4 regions of the Vibrio echinoideorum genome follow, and region 1 is predicted to be linked to each of the others. Evidence: predicted binding sites of a transcription regulator. Region 1 holds the regulator's gene; each other region holds the start of a gene.
The links. Region 1 encodes CRP, which controls carbon source genes, mostly activating them, when cyclic AMP is high. Its sites were predicted from a motif close to TGTGANNNNNNTCACA; they were not measured.
Positions count from the first base shown of each region.

Region 2: OCV36_RS24785 (YbgA family protein) is a predicted target of CRP. The motif match lies at 3,846-3,861, and genes of this name have one in related genera.
Region 3: mlc (sugar metabolism global transcriptional regulator Mlc) is a predicted target of CRP. The motif match lies at 1,782-1,797, and genes of this name have one in related genera.
Region 4: malT (HTH-type transcriptional regulator MalT) is a predicted target of CRP. The motif match lies at 2,740-2,755, and genes of this name have one in related genera.

Region 1 covers NZ_AP025483.1:290,644-295,903, reverse strand. Annotated here, with positions in the region: gene OCV36_RS01315 (YheU family protein) at 32-244, shown strand; gene OCV36_RS01310 (phosphoribulokinase) at 322-1,191, shown strand; gene crp (cAMP-activated global transcriptional regulator CRP) at 1,431-2,063, shown strand; gene OCV36_RS01300 (DUF1338 domain-containing protein) at 2,240-3,031, opposite strand; gene astD (succinylglutamate-semialdehyde dehydrogenase) at 3,289-4,746, opposite strand; gene astA (arginine N-succinyltransferase) at 4,786-5,260, opposite strand, start outside.
Region 2 covers NZ_AP025484.1:1,988,428-1,993,687, forward strand. Annotated here, with positions in the region: gene OCV36_RS24765 (NAD(P)/FAD-dependent oxidoreductase) at 1-202, opposite strand, end outside; gene OCV36_RS24770 (SDR family NAD(P)-dependent oxidoreductase) at 205-936, opposite strand; gene OCV36_RS24775 (nuclear transport factor 2 family protein) at 936-1,367, opposite strand; gene phrB (deoxyribodipyrimidine photo-lyase) at 1,382-2,827, opposite strand; gene OCV36_RS24785 (YbgA family protein) at 2,824-3,771, opposite strand; gene OCV36_RS24790 (ChrR family anti-sigma-E factor) at 3,948-4,637, opposite strand; gene OCV36_RS24795 (sigma-70 family RNA polymerase sigma factor) at 4,630-5,260, opposite strand, start outside.
Region 3 covers NZ_AP025483.1:1,123,959-1,129,218, forward strand. Annotated here, with positions in the region: gene pyk (pyruvate kinase) at 105-1,553, opposite strand; gene mlc (sugar metabolism global transcriptional regulator Mlc) at 1,873-3,090, shown strand; gene OCV36_RS05260 (chemotaxis protein CheV) at 3,258-4,199, shown strand; gene OCV36_RS05265 (error-prone DNA polymerase) at 4,560-5,260, opposite strand, start outside.
Region 4 covers NZ_AP025484.1:1,612,426-1,617,685, reverse strand. Annotated here, with positions in the region: gene malT (HTH-type transcriptional regulator MalT) at 1-2,549, opposite strand, end outside; gene OCV36_RS23200 (glycogen/starch/alpha-glucan phosphorylase) at 3,118-5,260, shown strand, end outside.

The DNA.
Region 1 (5,260 bases):
CTATCCATGAACATAAAAGAGAGAAGTATTTATGATCATCCCATGGCAAGACATCGCACCAGAAACGCTGGAAAACCTCATTAAAGAATTCGTGCTCCGTGAAGGCACAGACTACGGTGACGTAGAGGTTTCACTGCAAAACAAGATTGACCAAGTGAAACATCAATTAGCCTCAAAGGAAGTCAGCATCGTGTTTTCTGAGTTACATGAAACCGTTGATATCCAAGTCACAAAACGCTTCTAAGCTGCGCTCATAAAGGAGCCGTGTTATAGTGGTAAACGATTGCTAACAAGTAAGTTACTCAAAAGACAAGGGTTGTCATGTCCGCTAAACATCCAATTATTGCGGTGACGGGTTCATCTGGAGCCGGCACCACCACTACCTCAGAAGCCTTCCGCAAAATGTTCAATATGATGGACGTGAAGGCCGCTTGGGTTGAAGGGGATAGTTTCCATCGCTTCACTCGACCAGAGATGGATGTCGAGATCCGTAAGGCGCGCGAGCAAGGTAAGCACATCAGCTACTTTGGCCCACAAGCTAACGATTTTGGCGCATTAGAAGAGTTCTTCCGTCAATACGGAAACGAAGGCACGGGAAAAGTCCGTAGCTACCTACATACCTTCGATGAAGCCGTTCCTTACAACCAAATGCCGGGCACCTTTACGCCATGGCAAGAAATCCCTGAAAATTCAGATGTGATGTTTTACGAAGGCCTTCACGGCGGTGTAGTTGATGGGGATATCAATGTGTCCCAACACGTCGATTTGCTGATCGGCATGGTGCCAATCGTAAACCTTGAGTGGATCCAAAAATTCGTTCGTGACACACGCGATCGTGGACACTCACGCGAAGCGGTAATGGACTCAATTGTTCGCTCAATGGATGATTATCTGAACTACATTACCCCACAATTTTCGCGCACTCATATCAACTTTCAGCGAGTTCCAACCGTAGATACATCAAACCCGCTCAACGCCAAAGGGATACCAAGTTTAGATGAAAGCTTCGTAGTTATACGTTTGCGCGGCATCAAAAACGTCGACTTCCCTTATCTTTTGGCTATGATTGATGGCTCATTTATGTCTCGCCATAACACGCTTGTGGTGCCAGGTGGCAAGATGAGTTTTGCTATGGAGCTCATTGTAAGGCCAATCCTACAACAACTCATCGAAACCGGAAAAATAGGTTAACAGACCGCCATTCTGGTTGATTACTTTTCATACCGTGATCATGTGCACAATTTTGCGTAAAAAATCGTAGCTTGGTCACGATTAAAATCAAGAAATAGTACCTGAAAAAGGATACTATTCTTAAACGAAACACAAGATAGCTTGCAGCACTCAACAAGTGCACTTACCCTACAAGTCAATCCAGGCTTAGCTACAATACGGAAAGCGGCAAGCATACCCTGCAGAGGAAGTAAGATATTATGGTTCTAGGTAAACCCCAAACCGATCCAACATTAGAGTGGTTCCTTTCACACTGTCATATTCATAAGTACCCATCAAAAAGTACTTTGATTCATGCTGGTGAAAAGGCAGAAACCTTGTACTACATCGTTAAAGGTTCTGTGGCAGTTCTTATCAAAGACGAAGAAGGTAAGGAAATGATTCTTTCTTACCTAAACCAAGGTGACTTCATTGGTGAACTTGGCCTCTTCGAAGAAGACCAAGAGCGTACTGCATGGGTTCGTGCAAAATCTCCTTGTGAAGTAGCTGAAATTTCTTTCAAGAAATTCCGTCAACTTATCCAGGTGAACCCAGATATCCTTATGCGTCTTTCAGCGCAAATGGCAAACCGTCTACAAGTGACTAGCCAAAAGGTTGGTGACTTAGCGTTCCTTGACGTAACAGGTCGTATCGCTCAAACGCTACTAAACCTAGCGAAACAGCCAGATGCAATGACTCACCCTGACGGCATGCAAATCAAGATCACTCGTCAAGAGATTGGCCAAATTGTTGGTTGTTCTCGTGAAACAGTAGGTCGTATCTTGAAGATGCTTGAAGAGCAGAACTTAATTTCTGCACACGGTAAAACTATCGTGGTATACGGCACTCGTTAATCTCGATTAACTGAGCCAAAAATTAGAAAGCCACCAAATGCAAATTTGGTGGCTTTTTTGTTTTCTAAAGATCAGATTCGGAAATCGATATTAGAGATAGGAGTTCGCTCTTCTAAACACTCTCGAAGCGAAGCGTACCCGCACCTCTAGGGCAAAGCCCGTGCTCGTATCTTTCTTTAACCGTTGGTACTTTCAAAGATTTTGTCAGCCGATGCCGCGACAAACCCTGTATAAAGCTCACCATTCGCCATCGCATAACGCTTAGCAAACTCATAGAAGCCTCCAGGAATCATCTCATTGCCTTCAACAAATGAAACTGGGACTTTGTCTGCCATTGTCGATGATTGCTCTAATAAGACCTCTGGAGAGCCCTTAACCTGGCCTCCAGATGCATTGATAGTGAAACCTGATTCGCTCAGGTAATCATTTACAGCCTGAACTTCATCAAAAGCATCGAGTTGATTAACGCTCACTGTAAAGTGGTTAGCACCGTATCCATGAGCCGCTAACCAAGAAGCGTATTCGCTCTCCTTTGCAAGCACTTGGAAATCTGCGAAGCTCAAGTCCCAAAGGCGACCACCAAACAAGAATTCATGACTTTGAAGCTTGCTTGCGTCGACTTGCTCAACCAATTTAGCCACGATCTGTTGTAAGTCACTTGAACATTCTTCGACCTTCAACTCACTAATGAACACTTTAGGTTGGTTTAGGTCTGGGTGCTCATAGTGCTTAGCCACTAGTTTCTTGCTTTCAAACAAGTAATCGCCACACGCTTTATAACCTAGCTCAAGAAAAGGCTTGGCCAGTGTTTCAATGCCCAGCGGTGCAACATTGAAAGTACGCAGTGCAATATGATCATTAATCAGGGCTTCGTCTTCTTTCAGCAGATGATGAACTTTTTCAGCCGATGGGCAAAGCCTGTGAATGTAATCGTCCCATAGTGATTTAAAGAGTAGATCGGGCGTCATGGTGACTCCTTGTCAGAGGTTCTAGCAAGCTAGTAATTTGGATTAGAGAGGGAGAGGCTGGACACAGAGTCAGCAGCCATCAGCCTGTGACATACTTGTTCTATTATTATCTACCGCCCAATCTAGGTGTCGGACGTGATGGAAAAAGGAAGCGATAACACCGCTTCCTCATTACACAATTAACGAATGAATCTGTTATTCATGAACCTAGAGCTCATAAGCTTATGATTCATGAACTTATAGCTTAAGAGCTTAAACTAAAGCTCAATACCTGGGCTAAATGTCGCTGGCAGTTGAGTTTCACCACCTTCCATTGAAGCCATAGGATAAGCACAGTAGTCAGCTGCATAGTACGCACTTGGGCGTAGGTTGCCTGAAGCCCCCGGACCACCAAATGGAGCATCACCACTTGCGCCTGTTAGCTGGCGGTTACGATTAACAATACCCGCACGGATATGGTCAACGAAGTATTCCCATTCAGAATCGTCTGTTGAAACTAGGCCTGCAGACAAACCAAAGCGCGTGTCATTAGCCAATTCAACCGCTTGCTCTAGCGATTGGTAACGAACTACTTGCAGCAATGGACCGAAGTACTCTTCATCTGGCAGTTCAGCAATGTTGGTTGCATCGATAATGCCCGGAGAAACAAACGCCGCTTCACCCGCCTTTGCTTCTACTAGGCTTACACCGCCTAACGATTGCAGATTAGCTTGTGCGTCCAGAATGAATTTAGCCGCAGCTTCAGAAATTTGTGGCCCCATGAAGGGTGCTGGCTCAGCGAATGGCTGATCGACGCGAACCTTCAAGGTCGCAGCAACGAGCTTATCCAGCAGTTGATCGCCCTTCTCTCCAACAGGCACATACAAGCGACGTGCACAGGTGCAACGTTGACCCGCACTGATGAAAGCCGATTGAATAATGGTATAAACCGTTGCGTCAGCATCACCAAATTGGTCACTGATCACCATTGGATTGTTACCGCCCATCTCTAGCGCCAGCATTTTGCCCGGTTGACCCGCGAATTGACGGTGAAGAATATGACCAGTATTAGCACTGCCTGTAAATAGCACACCATCAAGACCTTTAGCATCAGCCAATGCGATGCCGGTCTCTTTAGCGCCTTGCACTAGGTTAATCACGCCAGCAGGAAGGCCAGCGTCTTGCCATAGTTTCATCGCAAATTCACCTGTCCAAGGTGTTTGCTCTGACGGCTTAAATACCACGGTATTACCCGATAGCAATGCTGGAACAATATGACCGTTAGGTAGGTGACCTGGGAAGTTGTAAGGACCAAATACCGCCATTACGCCTAATGGACGATGACGCAGTACGATTTGGTTGCCTGCCGCTTCACGTGAAGCCTCACCAGTACGCTCATGATAAGCACGAATAGAGATAGCGATTTTACCTGCCATCGCACCCGCTTCAGTACGAGTTTCCCAAATCGGCTTACCCGTCTCTTTCGCGATGATTTGTGCGATTTCTTCGCTGTTCTCTTTTACTTTCTCAGCAAAATTCAACACGATCGCTTCACGCTCTGCAAAGCTCATCTTTTTCCAAACTAGAAAAGCTTCACGTGCCGCTGATACTGCAGATTCAACCTGTGCTGGAGTTGCACTATCACCTTGCCACACTACTTCATTATTGTATGGGCTTACCGATGTCATGGCGTCACCTTGACCTGCCACCCACTGTCCTGCTATCCACTGAGTCATACTTCTACCCTTAAAATCTTCGACAGATAATCGCCGCTCTTATTGAGCCAACATGCGAACAAATTCGCCTTCTTTTACTTCAAGAGCGCTTGCTACTTCAGATGATAAAATCACTGTGTCGCTTGCTTGGTCATACGCACCTTTCGCAGCTACTGCGCGGAAGTTCTCAAACGAGGTATTACCAATTAGGAAGTCTTTAGAGCTAGAGTGCTCTGCAATTTTCACTTGAGCACGAATCGCATTACGCACCGATTCGATATTTCTTAAATCACACTCAACCGTTGGGCCTGCATCAAAGATGTCGACATAACCGCGGTTAGTGAAACCCTCACGTTCAAGCAGCTTGAGTGCAGGGCGCGTATTGTCATGTACCTCTCCAATCACCGCCTGAGCTTCTTTGCTTAGTAGGTTCACGTAGATAGGTAACTTCGGCATCAGGTCAGCAATGAAGCCTTTCTTACCAATACCGGTTAGGTAATCGGCGAGCGTGAAATCAATCGAGAAAAAGTGCTCT
Region 2 (5,260 bases), on a different replicon from region 1:
AGTTTGGGTAGGTTCTATCGTTGAAAACGATGAAGCCCGTATCGATTGAAAACGCCGTGCCTTGGTGTTCAATATCAACCGTGGCGGTGTGACCCCCGATGTAGTCATTTTTTTCGAATACCGTTACGTCGTGGTGCTTATCTAATATGTGTGCGCAAGTCAGCCCAGAAATACCGGAACCTATAATGGCGACTTTCTTCATTGTTATACCATCCTTGAAGCGAGTTTTTGCCAAACTGAAGTTGGAAGCATTCTGAGTAGCTTCATCAACATAATGAATCGTCTTGGAAAATCGATTTCACTCTTTCCTTGAGCAATACCCGTTACGATTCGCTGAGTTGCAGCTTCGCTACTAATAATCATAGGCATAGAGAAAGAGTTTCGCTCGGTAAGTGGTGTCTCAACAAAGCCTGGATGCACAATTGAGACATGAATATTGTGCTCGGCCAGATCAACCGAGAGTGTTCTTCCTAAATACGTGAGTGCCGCCTTTGAAGCGCCATAAGCTTCCGCTCTGGGTAGCGGTAAAAAACTGGCGCTAGAACTTACTAAAACCAAGCGGCCACCGGGCTTAATATTTTTTAACCACGATTTAAGCGCGTAGCCAATTGAGATCAGGTTAATGTTGATAACGCGCTCGAAAAGCTCAGCATCAAAATTCACCGGGTCGTCGATGTACTCACAATCACCCGCATTTAAGATCAGTAGGTCGAGAGGCTCATCTTGGTTAAGTTCTGGAAAATTGTGGTAGTCAGTTAAATCAAAGCAGAGTGGTGTAATTGATGAGTGAGACAAGTCTGTCTCGTGCGAATCAACGAGCGCCTGTAATTTTTCTGGGCTGCGCCCGCAAGCAATCACTTGATGCCCTTGCTGAGCATAATCTAGAGCGAGTGATTGGCCGATACCAGAGGTCGCGCCAGTTATCATAATACGCATTATCGGCTCGCTCTTTTTTTGATGGATTTGATCGCGCAGCCTAACACTGGGATGTGTTCATACAACATAGCGCCAACGTCCAGGTAGTCTCTGTGATAGACCACTTGATCATCGAGCATTTTAAGGTGGCTGTGCCCTTGCACTTCGATAGGCTTTTGAGCGTTAAGCTGTTTATGAGCAAACTGCATGGTCCAATAAACCGATGCTTCGTTATTCGCCTCGAAGGCGTGTTCGATATGAAAGTTGCAGCTTGTCACTTGGGTATAAATGTTCTCAAAGTAATGAGTCAACGCATCAATGCCGCTGACGTGATGCAGCGGATCTTGGAATTCAATATCAGAGTGATAAACCGTTTTTAACACGTCGAAATTGTCGGTTCCGAGCTCTTGATACATGTTGAGAAAGTTATTAAGCCAGAGAGAGTTATCCATAATCTTCACTCTAATTATTTGAAAAAGGCTAAGGCTCTCAATCGTGCTTGTTTGTGTTCAACGATGGGTTGCCAGTATTCACTGTCTATTCCGTTTTTCTCGATGTAGTCATGTGGAAAATGCACATGCTTATCAGGAATGTTTTGCAGCTCTGGTATGTACTTACGAATAAAAACGCCTTTTGGATCAAACTTTTCACTCTGCGTGATTGGATTGAAAATTCGAAAGTAGGGTTGAGCATCACAACCAGTACTCGAAGCCCACTGCCAGCCACCATTATTAGCACTAAAATCACCATCGATAAGGTGCGACATAAAGAAACGCTCACCCCAACGCCAATCAATGAGCAGGTGCTTGGTCAGGAAGCTTGCGACCACCATTCTTAATCTGTTGTGCATCCAACCGGTTTCAACCAATTGACGCATTGCCGCATCAACCAATGGGTAGCCGGTTTTACCTTCACACCAAGCTTGGAAGCTAGGGTGATCGTGATACCAATCTAATCCATTGTATTTTTGCTGAAAGTTAGCACCTTTAACCAGTTTAGGATGGTGGAACATCAAATGCTTATAAAAATCTCGCCAAATCAATTCATTGAGCCAAGAAAAAGCAGGCAGCTGAGTATCGAATAGGAGATCAGGTTGTTGTTGAATCAACTGAATCGCTAGCCAGCGCGGACTGACCGCACCAATCGTTAAATACGGCGACAGACCAGAGGTTCCTTTGATCGAAGGAATGTCTCTAAATTTGCCATAATCGTTAACTTTGTTGGCTAAGAAGTTAGGGATCACGCTCTCTAACACGTCTTGGCTTAGTGGCCAGCGATCTGAATCAATGCGCGGAAAATCAAAATCGTAGTCACTAGAAAATTGAGATGCTGTTAGGTCGCTTGTCTGCTGGTCTTTTTGAAGCTGCGACTGTTGAAGCTGCGCCTGTGGAAGATCTGTTTGCTCGACCGGAGAAGGGCTGCAAATAATACCTTTAACTTGTACTTCCTTTAACCACGCGTTTTTGAAAGGCGTGAAAACTTTGAACATCTCACCTTGTTTGTTTAAAACGCTGCCCAAAGGAAGAATGGTGTCGCAGTCGGTAATTTTGAGTTTGATGCCGCTAGCGATTAAGCGTTTGTCGCGTAATTGCTCATCTACTTCAGGCTCAGAATTCGCGTAAACACACTTGGCATCTAACTGTTTGTATAAATGTGTGAGTTGTGCGGCTTGGTCATCAAAGTCGGTGGCTTTCAAGTGCAACAAATTAATCCCGAATTCAACAAGCTGCAATTCAAGCTGCTTGAGGTGGCGATAAATAAAATCTGCTTTTATTGGTGCGAGATGATGCTGTTGCCATTGTTGCGGGGTTGAGATGAAAACGGCGTTAGTGACACCGTTTTCAACTGCCGCGACGAGCGCTGGGTTATCGTGAATCCGCAGGTCTCGTCTAATCCATAGAATGTCGCTCAATATCCGTATCTCAGCTTAAGTTCTTGAGGGTGAGGGTTTAGGTAAACTTGTGATTCTAGGTACTCGTTTGGATATTCCATCAAATAGTGATTGATCAACGTTAAAGGCACTAATAATGGAACAAGGCCCTCTCGAAATGATGAAATCTGATTGGTAAGCTCTTGCTTATGAGCACTGCTCAATTGCTTCTTAAAGTAACCTTGCAAATGATGCAGAGTATTGGCGTGGCTACCACGGTTCGCGTGGTGAGACAACGCGGTCATCAAACCTTCAATGTATTGTTTTGCCAATTCATCTATTTCGAGATCGTTGCTTGCCAATAATTTCCCAAGGTTCTTATAGCCTTCAATGTGATGACACATCACTAAATACTTGTGCACACTGTGGAACTGAATGAGCTTGTGTTTGGTCACGCCTTCGTCAACAAGGTCGAGCCATTTCTGATAAGTAAAAACACGAGTCATAAAGTTTTCACGCAGAATCGGGTCGTTGAGGCGACCATTTTCTTCGACAGGAAGTAATGGGTTGCCTTCCATCACTTGTTTGGTGAACATGCCTACGCCTGTCGATTCAGAGCCGCGACCGTGGTGATGGTACACTTTTACTCTCTCCATACCGCAGGTTGGGCTTTTTTGACACACAATGAATCCTGCGATGTGCTGGTTGCTCTTTGAGTAGCTTTGTCCAAACTCGATCAGATCATTGGTCACATCACCAGAACCGTCAGGTCTGGAAACGTGAATGATATTGTCTAGCTGACGAACTTGGCGAATGGTTGGGCGAGGTGTTGGAAGACCCACTGCCATCTCTGGGCATACTGGTTCTAGTTCAACATAATCCGCAAGGTCATCTGTACAAAAACGAGAGCGTTTGTGACCTGTATCGAAACGTACCTTATGTCCTGCAACACAAGCACTGATACCTATTTTAATTTTCTTTTCCATTGGCCAACTCCTTTGCTCTTGCTTTGAGCTATTTATTATATTTCAACATTGCTAATCGTACTTACAGAGCCGGGTGTGTTTTAAGTCTCAACACCGTTGATGTTTTAAGCCAGATGTATTTGACGATATACAGGATAACTTCATGCCATCCTGTATATTTATAGCGTGCAACTGGGTTAATAGATATATTTACCGAGTGGATTGAATAACTGGCTAACGCCTTTTGTGAAGTAAAGCGCATCACTTGAAACAGTTAAACAAACACAGCCTTCTTTGGTGGCTGGTTGGTGGGTATGGTCTCCATCTAGCCAAATGAAGTCACCTTTGTTGTAGACACCCATTTCGTCTTCGAAGCTACCCTCTAAAAGAAGCGTAATCTCAAAGCCTTTGTGAGTGTGACAAGGTACCTGCCCATCTTTATCTATATGCAGCAAGCTGGTGTGGTGCGATTCGTCATCGAAATCAAGTCTTGCGCGAGAAATCTTGCCCAAGTTCATCCAGTCTTTTCTGACTATTGAATTGAGCGCTCGAGGAATCGTGAAAGTCGTGTCAGATACCGTCTCTTGTTGCGCTTCAACAACGATTTCAACAGCCTGTGACAAATCCGCCGTGATTTGATTAATAGAATCAAAATCAAACTCTCCGTCGTCGACTAGGAACGCGTCCATTTCGCTATCTGAAAGTTGTAGCCCCGAGGTATCGCTTTCAAAGGCAGAGTCAGCAGCTTGGGCTGTCAGCATGCTGACTTGTTTTTGACAGTGTTCGCAAAGCTCTACATGGCTAGAAACAATCAGAGAGACAGAATCTGCTAAATTTCCATCGACAAAATCTTTCAAGATTGCGGCATTTGGGTGATGTTTAATCATGGTCTTGTTCCCCCATGTGAACTTTTAGTTTAGCGAGTGCGAGTCTTAGACGTGATTTCACAGTTCCAAGCGGGACATCGAGTTGTTGAGCGAGTTGTTCTTGCGATAACTCTTGGAAGTACACACCTTTCACAATGGTTTTCTGAGCGAGAGGCAGCTTCTCTATCTGAGTCATGACGCGACGGCTCATTAGATGATCGCCAAACGGAAGCTGCTCATTTTGTGATTCGGCTACCATGGCGTCTATCGGCCAAATGTCGTCAGCAATAGTTTGTTCTGCTTTGGCTTTTACCTTTCTCAGCATGTCGAAAGCAGCATTGCGCATCACGGTATAGACCCAAGTGGTCGCTGCACCTTTCTCTTCGTTGTAGAGGTGCGCTTTCTTCCAAACGTTAGTCATCGTGTCTTGAACCAACTCGTTGGCAGCGGCTTCGCCACCCAACTTACTGATGCCGAAACGCTTGATTTTGGGAGCGAAGAATTTAAACAAACAAGTAAATGCCTGTTTATCTCTGTCTGAACCAACCAAAATCAGCCAGCTTGAGAGCTCTGTAGGTACCTTGCTTTCGGTCGGTAATTTATTGTTGGGGATAATGACATGCTCCTTGCCGTTCCCTGTACTT
Region 3 (5,260 bases), 830 kb from region 1:
ATAACCCTTTTTTTGTTTGCTTGCTGAACTTCATGCTTAAATCTAGGAGCTTAGAGCTTAGAGCTTAGAGCTTAAAGTGTAGATAAGAGCCTAGTAGCCAGAAATTAGGTGACAGGCAAGATTCTCATGCAGTTAGTTGATCCTGCTACATCCATAATATCCCCTTGTGTGACGATCACTAGGTCACCAAACTTAAGGTGTCCTTTCTCTTTTAGGCAAGCAAGAGTCGATAGTGCGATGTCAAAGCTGTCTTCGGCTTCTGTTTCAAAGTAGATAGGTGTCACGCCTCGGTACAGAGTACAACGGTTAAGCGTACCTTCGTTACGAGATAGTGCGTAGATAGGCATATCGGCACTTAGACGCGACATCATCAACGCAGTGCGTCCTGATTCGGTGAGAGTGACTACGCCTTTGATGCCTTCCATATGGTTCGCAGAGTAGATGGTCGCCATCGAAACCGTTTCTTCAGCCGTGACAAAGGTGCGGTCAATTCGGTAATTGGACTGGTTGTTAATACCCGCCATCTTTTCAGCACCAATACACACTTCTGCCATCGACTTCACGGTTTCGACTGGGTAATCACCTGCTGCTGTTTCGCCTGAAAGCATTACAGCGTCCGTTCCATCAAGCACGGCGTTGGCTACGTCCATCACTTCTGCACGAGTTGGCATTGGCGCGGAGATCATCGACTCCATCATCTGAGTTGCAGTGATCACTGTTCTGTTAAGCGCTCTAGAACGACGTATAAGCTGTTTTTGTACTCCAACCAACTCAGGGTCGCCAATTTCCACTCCAAGGTCACCACGAGCCACCATGACCACATCTGATGCCATTATGATGTCATCCATGTTCTCAACCGTTGCGACTGTCTCTGCTCGCTCCACTTTCGCAACCAGATGAGCTTCTAAGCCTGCTTCTCGTGCGAGCTGACGAGCGTAGTGCATATCTTCGCCATTACGTGGGAAAGAAACGGCTAAATAATCAACTTTGATTTGTGCTGCAGTGATGATGTCGCGCTTGTCTTTTTCTGTAAGTGCCTCAGCAGAAAGGCCACCACCTTTTTTGTTGATGCCTTTATTATTGGAAAGCGGACCGCCAATGATGACTTCTGTATGAACGCGACAGCCTTCTACTTTGGTGACTTTCAGTTGAACACGACCATCGTCAAGTAACAGGATGTCGTTAGCGGATACGTCGTTAGGTAATTCTTTGTAATCAAGGCCGACGGCGTGTTGATTGCCTTCACCTAAACTTAGGCTACTATCGAGAGTAAATTGGTCACCGACGGCAAGTTGTATTTTGTTATCTTTGAATGTCGACACACGAATCTTGGGACCTTGTAAGTCACCGAGAATGGCGATTTGAGTACCGAGTCTTTTTGCTATCGCTCTGACTTTTTCTGCGCGCTGTATATGGTCTTCGCTGGTGCCGTGAGAGAAGTTCATACGGACGATATTAGCACCGGCTTTGATGATTTCTTCAAGCACGTTACCTTTATCAGTAGAAGGGCCTAGCGTTGTGACGATTTTCGTTTTTCTTAATTCGGCTGTCATGGATACTCCTAGAGTGAGGCCAAGTAATCTTTCAAAAGACTGAATTAAGTATATGCATTAATTGATAATTTATTGGGAGCTAGGAAGATATTTCTTTATTTGTCTCTAATTATTGAATTCAGAGCTAAAAGACGATGTTTTATTCTGAAAATTAAGTCTCAATTTATCGATGTGTGTGTTAATTTTTCTCAAACTATTTGACTAGATACACAAAGATTCATGTATATACGTGATACTGGTCACGGCGATATACCAAGTGACTTCACAATTACTTCGCAAAGTAAAAAAATTAACTTGTTGATGATTTCTGGAGCGTAAAATGTACATGGCTCAACCGGGCCATATTGATCATATCAAACAGGTCAATGCTGGTCGTGTATATAAACTAATTGACCTTAGAGGTCCTATTTCTCGTATCGATTTGTCCAAGCAAAGTGAGTTGGCTCCTGCGAGTATTACCAAAATTACCCGTGAACTCATTGAAGCTCACCTCATTCACGAAACGACGGTTCAAGAAGCCACGACTCGTGGGCGTCCTGCCGTCGGTTTGCAAACCAATAACGAAGGTTGGCAGTTCCTGTCGATGCGTCTTGGTCGCGGATATTTGACGATCGCGCTTCATGAATTGGGTGGTGACGTGCTTATCGATACCAAAATTGATATTCACGAACGAGACCAAGACGATGTGCTTGCACGCCTTCTTCATGAGATCGATGAGTTTTTCCAAACCTATGCTGAGCAGCTTGGCAGGGTGACGAGTATCGCAATCACCCTACCGGGTCTTGTGAATTCTGAGCAAGGTATTGTGTTGCAGATGCCTCACTACAACGTTAAAAATTTAGCGTTGGGTCCTGAGATTTACAAAGAAACGGGTCTACCCGTCTTTATTGCTAATGATACCCGAGCTTGGGCATTAGCAGAGAAGTTGTTTGGTCACTCACAAGATAACGATAATTCGGTTCTTATCTCGATTCACCATGGTGTAGGTGCCGGGATCATTCTCGACGGGCGAGTGTTGCAAGGTCGCCACGGTAATATCGGTGAACTTGGGCATATCCAGATCGATAAGCAGGGCAAACTTTGTCATTGTGGTAACCGAGGCTGCTTAGAAACCGTCGCGAGTTCTCAGGCGATCCGTGATCAAGTGAAAGAGCGACTGGCGAATGGTGAAGCATCGACGCTGACGGTGTTTGAAGATGTCACTATTGAACAGATTTGCGCTGCCGCTGCCAATGGAGATCCTCTAGCCGTTGAGGTGATTGAACAGCTAGGTCGTTACTTAGGTGCCGCGATAGCGATTGTAATTAACCTTTTCAACCCAGAGAAAATCTTGGTTGGTGGTGTTATCAATCAGGCAAAGAGCGTGTTATACCCTGCGATTCAAAAGTGTATCGATGAGCAAAGTTTGTCGGTTTACCATCAAGATTTAGAGTTGGTGGAATCTCGATTCTACAAGCAGGCGACCATGCCAGGTGCAGCGCTTATCAAACAAGCCTTATATGATGGCCAACTTTTAATGAAAGTGATTGAAGGTTAACCCTTTTACTCTTCTGCTCGCTCTGCCCGAAACCTTTCCATGTATTTAAACTTTGTATAACAATAATTGTTGTACTTAGTTTAAGTATTCTGTGCATTGGCGCTTTGCTTTAACCTATTGAAGTAGGCTATTGTAGCCACAGTTATTATTTGTCACTAAGGTGTTGTATGTCTGGCGTTTTAAATTCGGTTGATCAGAGAACCAAACTGGTTGGTGAAAACCGCCTGGAACTCTTGTTATTCAGCTTAAATAGTCGTCAACTATTTGCGATTAACGTATTTAAAGTGAAAGAAGTCTTAAAAGTGCCAGTACTCACTCGCTTACCGGGCTCTCATCATCATATTACCGGAGTTGCTTCTTTGCGTGGCGAATCCGTTCCCGTTATTGATTTGCGCAGTGCGATTGGCTTTCCGCCATCACGTGCAGAGTCTCAAGAAAGCAATTTGATCATTACGGAATACAACCGAACCGTACAAGGTTTCTTAGTTGGGCAAGTTCGTAACATTGTGAACACAACATGGACTGAAATCCAACCGCCGCCAAAGACAACGGGTCGTGCAAACTACCTGACGGCTATCACGCATATTCAGGAAGAAGAGCAGCACAAAATCGTCGAGATTATCGATGTTGAGAAGGTGTTAGCTGAGATCATCGATTACGATGTGTCTATCTCTGAGGGCGTTTTAGATCAGCAGTTAGCTAATGAAATGGTTGGACGTAACGTGCTTATTGTTGATGACTCTTCAACCGCACGTAACCAGATTAAAGGCACCTTATCGCAACTTGGTTTAAACATTATCGAATGTTGCGATGGCTTAGAAGCACTAACCCTACTTAAAGGATGGTGTGATGAAGGTAAAGACATCAATCAAGAAATATTGTTGATGATCACTGATGCCGAAATGCCCGAGATGGATGGTTATAAACTGACTCACGAAGTACGCACTGACCCTAGAATGCATGATCTATTTATCACGCTAAATACTTCATTAAGTGGAAGTTTTAATGAAGCCATGGTTGAGAAAGTAGGGTGTAACCGCTTTATTTCTAAATTCCAACCTGACCTCTTGGTTGAAGTAACTCAAGAGAGAATGCGTCAGTTATTATAATTAATGCTGCTGTACGGTTTGTTTTGAATGATCTTATAGAAAGTGTTTGCTAATATTGATGTGGCATATTTCTCGTAACGAAATATGCTCAACTACTAGCGTAACTTTTCACATTCAATCTAAGGTAGTTTCTCTTAATGATATGGTTAACTTCTAAAGTTGTAATGACTTTGAGTTTATTACTATATAGGGAATTTAAGAAAAGACGTACGGAAGCTGACGTTGAGTGATAGCTCAACAATTTTAATTGAAGGGAGGCTGATGCCTCCCTTTTCTGTTTCTTGTCTTTCTTTCGTTAGCCTTTGATGACATCGTTATTTTCACCGCGACTGAAAACTCTCTGTAATTGAGAATTCACAGCTAATGAAAATCCCGTGACTTGGTGTTCAAGCCAACAATTTCATCGGTAATATCGATGAGCTTTCCCGCAATTACATGCACAACTTCGCCTTCTTTTTCTAAGATCCCTTGAACTTTTAACGCCTTGGCAGTGAGGTAGGCTTGTTGTTGAGCACGCGCGGTTGATCCCCATACCACGACATTAATATTGCCGGTGTTATCTTCCAACGTGACAAAGGTAACTCCTGCGGCAGTGCCGGGTGATTGCTTACCAGTAACAAGCCCAACAACCGTGACCATGGATTTATGTCTTTGTTGTTTTAAATTTTTCATATGTGTGAAGCGGCCTAATCGGTTGGCTTCTTCTAGCAAAGTGATAGGGTGCTTGTTTAAGGAAATCCCCACACTGGTAAAATCCTCGAGTAGATCCTGCATCTCGTTTGGCTGATGCAATGTGTGTTCTGCGCAGACATCCTCTGCAGAGTCATTTACATGGCTAAATAAGGGTAAGTCAGAGGCTGAATCCATAATCGCCCAGCGCGTCTGAAATCGATCGCCTGAAACATTGTGCAGCGCATTAGCCGATGCAAGCAGTTCAATATCCTTTTTGTTCATCGATAGTTGCTTTACCTGACTTGGATGGCGGTAACCTGAACGCGGGCGATTGGCGAGCACGCTTTGAATACCATGCTCGCTTAGCCCTTTGATTTGTCGTAACCCTA
Region 4 (5,260 bases), on a different replicon from region 1:
ATTAAGCCAAGCACTTGCCATTCACGTTGGGTGAGTGGGCTAGTACGCACAAGCTCAGGAATATTCGGGTGGTTCACCAAGTTCTCGACAAAGTCTTCGTCAAAGTGAACCGAGCGGCTACGTTGGGTGGTTGAGATATCTTTCATGATCTGTTGAGCACGATGACGTTCTAAATCCCCTAAACCAGGCTTATTGCTCAACTTATCTAGGATATGACCAATAGTGCCACCATCTACCAAGAAGTTACCGACCATACCCGTTTGATTGGTCATATGTAGGGCTTCTTCAAGAAGCAGGCGTGCACTATCTTCGTCGTTAATTTGGGTGCGCAGCACCGCTTCAACAATCAAGTTTCGATTGGTATCAGTCACAAGGTGAGAGCGTTGTGCTTCACTTTTCAAGAACGCTAATGCTTCTTCTGCGTCTTCGTATTGCTCAAGAATGATGTGAGCACGAACAATGTTTCTCCACTGAAGCTGACAGAAGTGGTTACTTGCTGATTCAGGTCGAACTGCCACATTTAGCCAGTCACGGATAGATTCTTTATCGCCTTTTACTTGCCAGAATAGGATCAAAGAAAGAGAGGCGTTCGCCGTCCAATCTACATGGTAAGTGGATTGACGTAATAAGTGCTGAATTTGGTCGATAAACTTTGATGCTTTATCAATTTCACCACGACTCAGCGAGATACGAGCCAGCATTGAGTAACTGTGCAAGTGTTTGCTCGGTGAGTGATGACCAAGGATATCTAAGCCTTTGTAACAACACTCTTCTGCTTCATCTAATCGGTTCCAACACCAGAATATCTGCGCACGTACACGAAGCAAGAACTCGTGCAGTGGCACGTATTGCAACTGATGCTCTTCAATCAATTTGAACGCACTGTCTTGGAGCTCGAATGCAGCTTGAACATAACCTTGAGCAATCAATATTTCGCTCTGTTGCAGAATGGCCCACAGCGCTTGGTGGTAAACCTGATATTGACGTGCGAGTTTCTCGGTCTGTTGCATCATAGGCAGCGCACGACTGAGGTTACCCATTACGTGGTTTACTTCGCCGACAACAGACGTTGCCACAATGCGGCTACGATAAACCGTGGTGTTTAACTGGCTTAGTGAAAGCTCTGCCAATTCCAGTGCTCTTTCGGGTTCATTACTATTGATGGCGACTTGCGCGCGCAGGGCGTTGTATTGCCCTTGCTGCTGAGTATCCAGTTCGATGTTTCGCGCTTGATACTGAGTCTCGGCTTCTTCAAGTAATGTGCCTACTTGATCATAGCGGTGCTGACTTTGTGCAAGCCACGCACGTAACATGGATAGTTTTGGCTCACTGTAAAGCTGATCTGTGGTCAATTGTTTGATCGCCATCTCTAGCGAAGACAACTCACCTTGGTTGAACATTGGCCAGCCGTGCTCTGTCAGTATTTGGATGATCAGCTCAGGATCTTCAGCTCGCTGTGCATGTCGCAGTGCTTGATGAGGCGTTTTCTGTTTGATCCATGCTTTGGCTGCACTTCGATGCAACTCTGCTTCTTGCTGAGGAATTCGTGCTTGGCGTTCGTGCGCTAGAAACTCACCAAACAGGTTATGGAAGCGGTACCAGTTTTTTTCGCCCTCAAGAGGGTAGATGAACAAACCGAATCGGTTGAGTGATTCGATCATTCCCAGTGCGTCTTCACGTTGTGTCAGCGCGCAGACCAATTCGTCATTGAAGTGATCAAGTACGGAACATTGCATCAGGAACTGTCGTGTCTCTTTATCTAACAGATCAAACACTTCTTCAACCAAATAGTCCCATAGATGAGCATGGTTAAAGTGCGAGAACGATTCGGCGGACTGAGCAAGTGTGCGTTTTTGATGCTGCGCTTGAAGCGCAATAAGTTGAAGTGCAGAAGGCCAGCCTTCTACATAAGTACAGATACTACCTGCAGTGGTGTCATCAACGCCATCGGCGACGCGTTGATTAAAAAAGCGAGTGGTCTCTTCTGTATCGAAAGCCAGAGAGTCGTTACCTATCTCTATCATTAAGTCGCGCACGCGAAGGTTAGCGGTACCAAGAGGTGGTGTACCACGGCTTGTCACGACGAGAGTTAGATTGTCGGGCATGTGTTTGAGGAAAAAGCGCATCGCTTCATGAATGTCATCATTGTTGACCAAATGGTAGTCATCCAACACAAGAAAACATTCGTGATGGAATTCGGACATTTCAGCAAACACTTCACTTAATAAAGAATGCAGTGATGAAAATTGTCGTTTTTCTGCCAACTTTTGGGCATTAGGACACGCATTTTGAGTTGCTTTGTTAAGTGCTTGCAGTAGGTAGTTGATGAAACGGAATGCATCGTTGTCACTATCATCGATGCTGTACCAACCTACATTGGGTTTATCTACCAGCCATTGTGCAGCCATGGTGGTCTTGCCATATCCCGCTGGAGAACGGAACAATACTAGCTTATAGCAATCTGCGTTCTGGAGCAGATCGAGCACTCTCGGTCGCAGGATTGCATTATGTAAGCGGCCGGGACGAGTCAGTTTCGAAGGGATCCACATGTCGAAGTTTTTCACCTATTCCGTGGCTTATGCTCTGGATTATCTCAATCTATCGTTGAGTACGGTCCAATGACATTAGCCTAATTACTTAAGTCTTCGCTCATACTACGTGAAGCAAAACGATACCGACTATGATCCTCCTCAGAAACCTTGCACTCCTGCATGTTTTTAGTGTTCTACGCCCTTTATTTGTGACTTTGCTCACTTAGCGGGGTGGTTTGTGTCTGTGACTTTGTCCTTTGATACACAAGATTTTATGCAAAAGGTGAGATACAAAAAATATTTTCGTGATCTGAATATCAGATTTGGCAATAACTTCAAATGGGTTAAATAAAAGTCACATCAATTGGGGTTAAGTTATCGAACGGGAGCTTGTGATCTCAGTCACTCCAAGTTTTTGTTCTAAGTCAGAACATGAGAGTCAGATCACTAACCAATTGTTGGTACGCCCCCTACGCCCTCCCATCTACTCCTAGTTAGTCGTACGGCCGGGAGGATGTTTAGTTAATGGTGACCATGCACGATATGTCACAGATGAATTAGAACTATTAAAAGCGAGATTTCTGAAATGAAACCAACTCAGCAAAAAACTTTCGATAAAGTGTCGTTCCAAGAGAGCGTTAAGAAACATTTATCTGCAACATACGCAACAAAAATTGAAAATGCAGATAGCCGTACATGGTACCTAGCAATGGGCCGTGCGTTAGCAGAATTAACAACATTTGACCTGCTAGAAACTGAAAATGACGAAAAAATTAAGAACGCAAAGAGCGTTAACTACCTTTCATTAGAGTTTTTGATTGGCCGCTTAACAGGTAACAACCTAATCAGCATGGGCCTATACGAGCAAATCACTCACGCAATGGAAGAGTTAGGTCAAAACCTAACTGACCTTCTAGAAGAAGAGCGCGACCCATCACTAGGTAACGGTGGCCTTGGTCGTCTTGCAGCTTGTTTCATGGATTCTTGTGCCGCTCAAGAATACCCAACAGTCGGTTACGGTCTTCACTACGAATACGGTCTATTCAAACAGTCTTTCCAAGATGGTCGTCAACAAGAAGCACCAGACGCGTGGCGTGGTGTTGAAGGTTACCCTTGGGAAGTTGCTCGTCCAGAACTAGCACAGCACATTGGTTTCTACGGTCATGTTGAAGTTGAATACATCGACGGTAAAGAAGTACGTACTTGGGTTCCAGGTATGGAAGTGAAAGCAATGCCTTGGGATCTACCTATCGTAGGTTACGAGTCAAATACGGTGTACCCGCTGCGTCTTTGGGAATGTCAGGCAATTGCACCTTTCTCACTAGCAAGCTTCAACAACGGTGACTACTTCGAAGCGCAACACTCGCTAATCGATGCAGGTAACATCACTAAGGTTCTTTACCCGAACGACAACCACGAGAAAGGTAAAACTCTGCGTTTAATGCAGCAGTACTTCCACTCAGCAGCGTCTGTTCGCGATATTCTACGTCGTCACGAAGCAGCAGGTTTCTCTCTAGAAGACCTTCCTAAGCAAGAAACGATTCAACTGAACGATACGCACCCAACTATCGCTATCCCTGAATTGATGCGCATTCTGATCGATGAGAAAGGTTTAACTTGGGATCAAGCTTGGGAAATCAGTGCTCACACGTTCGCATACACGAACCACACACTGCTTCCAGAAGCTCTAGAAACTTGGTCTGAGTCGCTAATTAAGCGTCTACTTCCTCGTCATATGGAAATCATTTTTGAAATCAACCACCGCTTCATGCAAGAAGTTCGTAAGATGTGGCCTGGTGACGGTGAGAAGCAAGCGAAGCTTTCTATCATCCAAGAAGGTTTCCACCGCATGGTTCGCATGGCAAACCTATGTGTGATCGGTTCTTACAAAGTAAACGGTGTAGCTGCGCTTCACTCTCAATTGGTTAAGAAAGACTTGTTCCCTGAGTTCAACGAAATCTTCCCAGGTAAACTGACTAACGTAACGAACGGCATCACGCCACGTCGTTGGTTGAAGTTCTGTAACCCAGGTCTATCTACGCTAATCACGGGCAAGATCGGTACTGAGTGGCCAGCAAAACTTGAGCAGCTTGAAGGCATCGCTAAGTTTGCAACAGACGCGAAATTCCAAAAAGAATTCATGGCTGTTAAGAAAGAAAACAAACAGCGCCTTGCTGATTGGGTTCAAGAGAACATGGGTATCGAGCTAGATACTAACGCTATCTTCGACGTTCAAATCAAGCGTCTACACGAATACAAGCGTCAACACCTAGATTTGCTACACATTCTATCTCTGTACCACCGTATTCTTAACGAACCTGGTTTCGAATGTGAGCCACGCGTATGTTTCTTCGCAGCAAAAGCAGCACCGGGTTACCACCTAGCAAAAGAAATCATCTTCGCGGTTAACAAGATTGCAGAGAAGATCAACAACGATCCTCGCATCGGTAACAAGTTGAAAGTGGTATTCATTCCTGACTACCGTGTAAGCATGGCTGAAATTATTATTCCAGCAGCAGACGTTTCTCAGCAAATTTCATTAGCTGGTAAAGAAGCATCGGGTACGGGCAACATGAAGATGGCACTTAACGGCGCTCTAACTATCGGTACGATGGATGGCGCAAACGTTGAGATTCGTGAAGAAGTTGGCGATGAAAACATCTACATCTTCGGCCTAGACGTTGATGGTGTTGTGGCATTGCAAGCTCAAGGTTACAACCCTTACGACT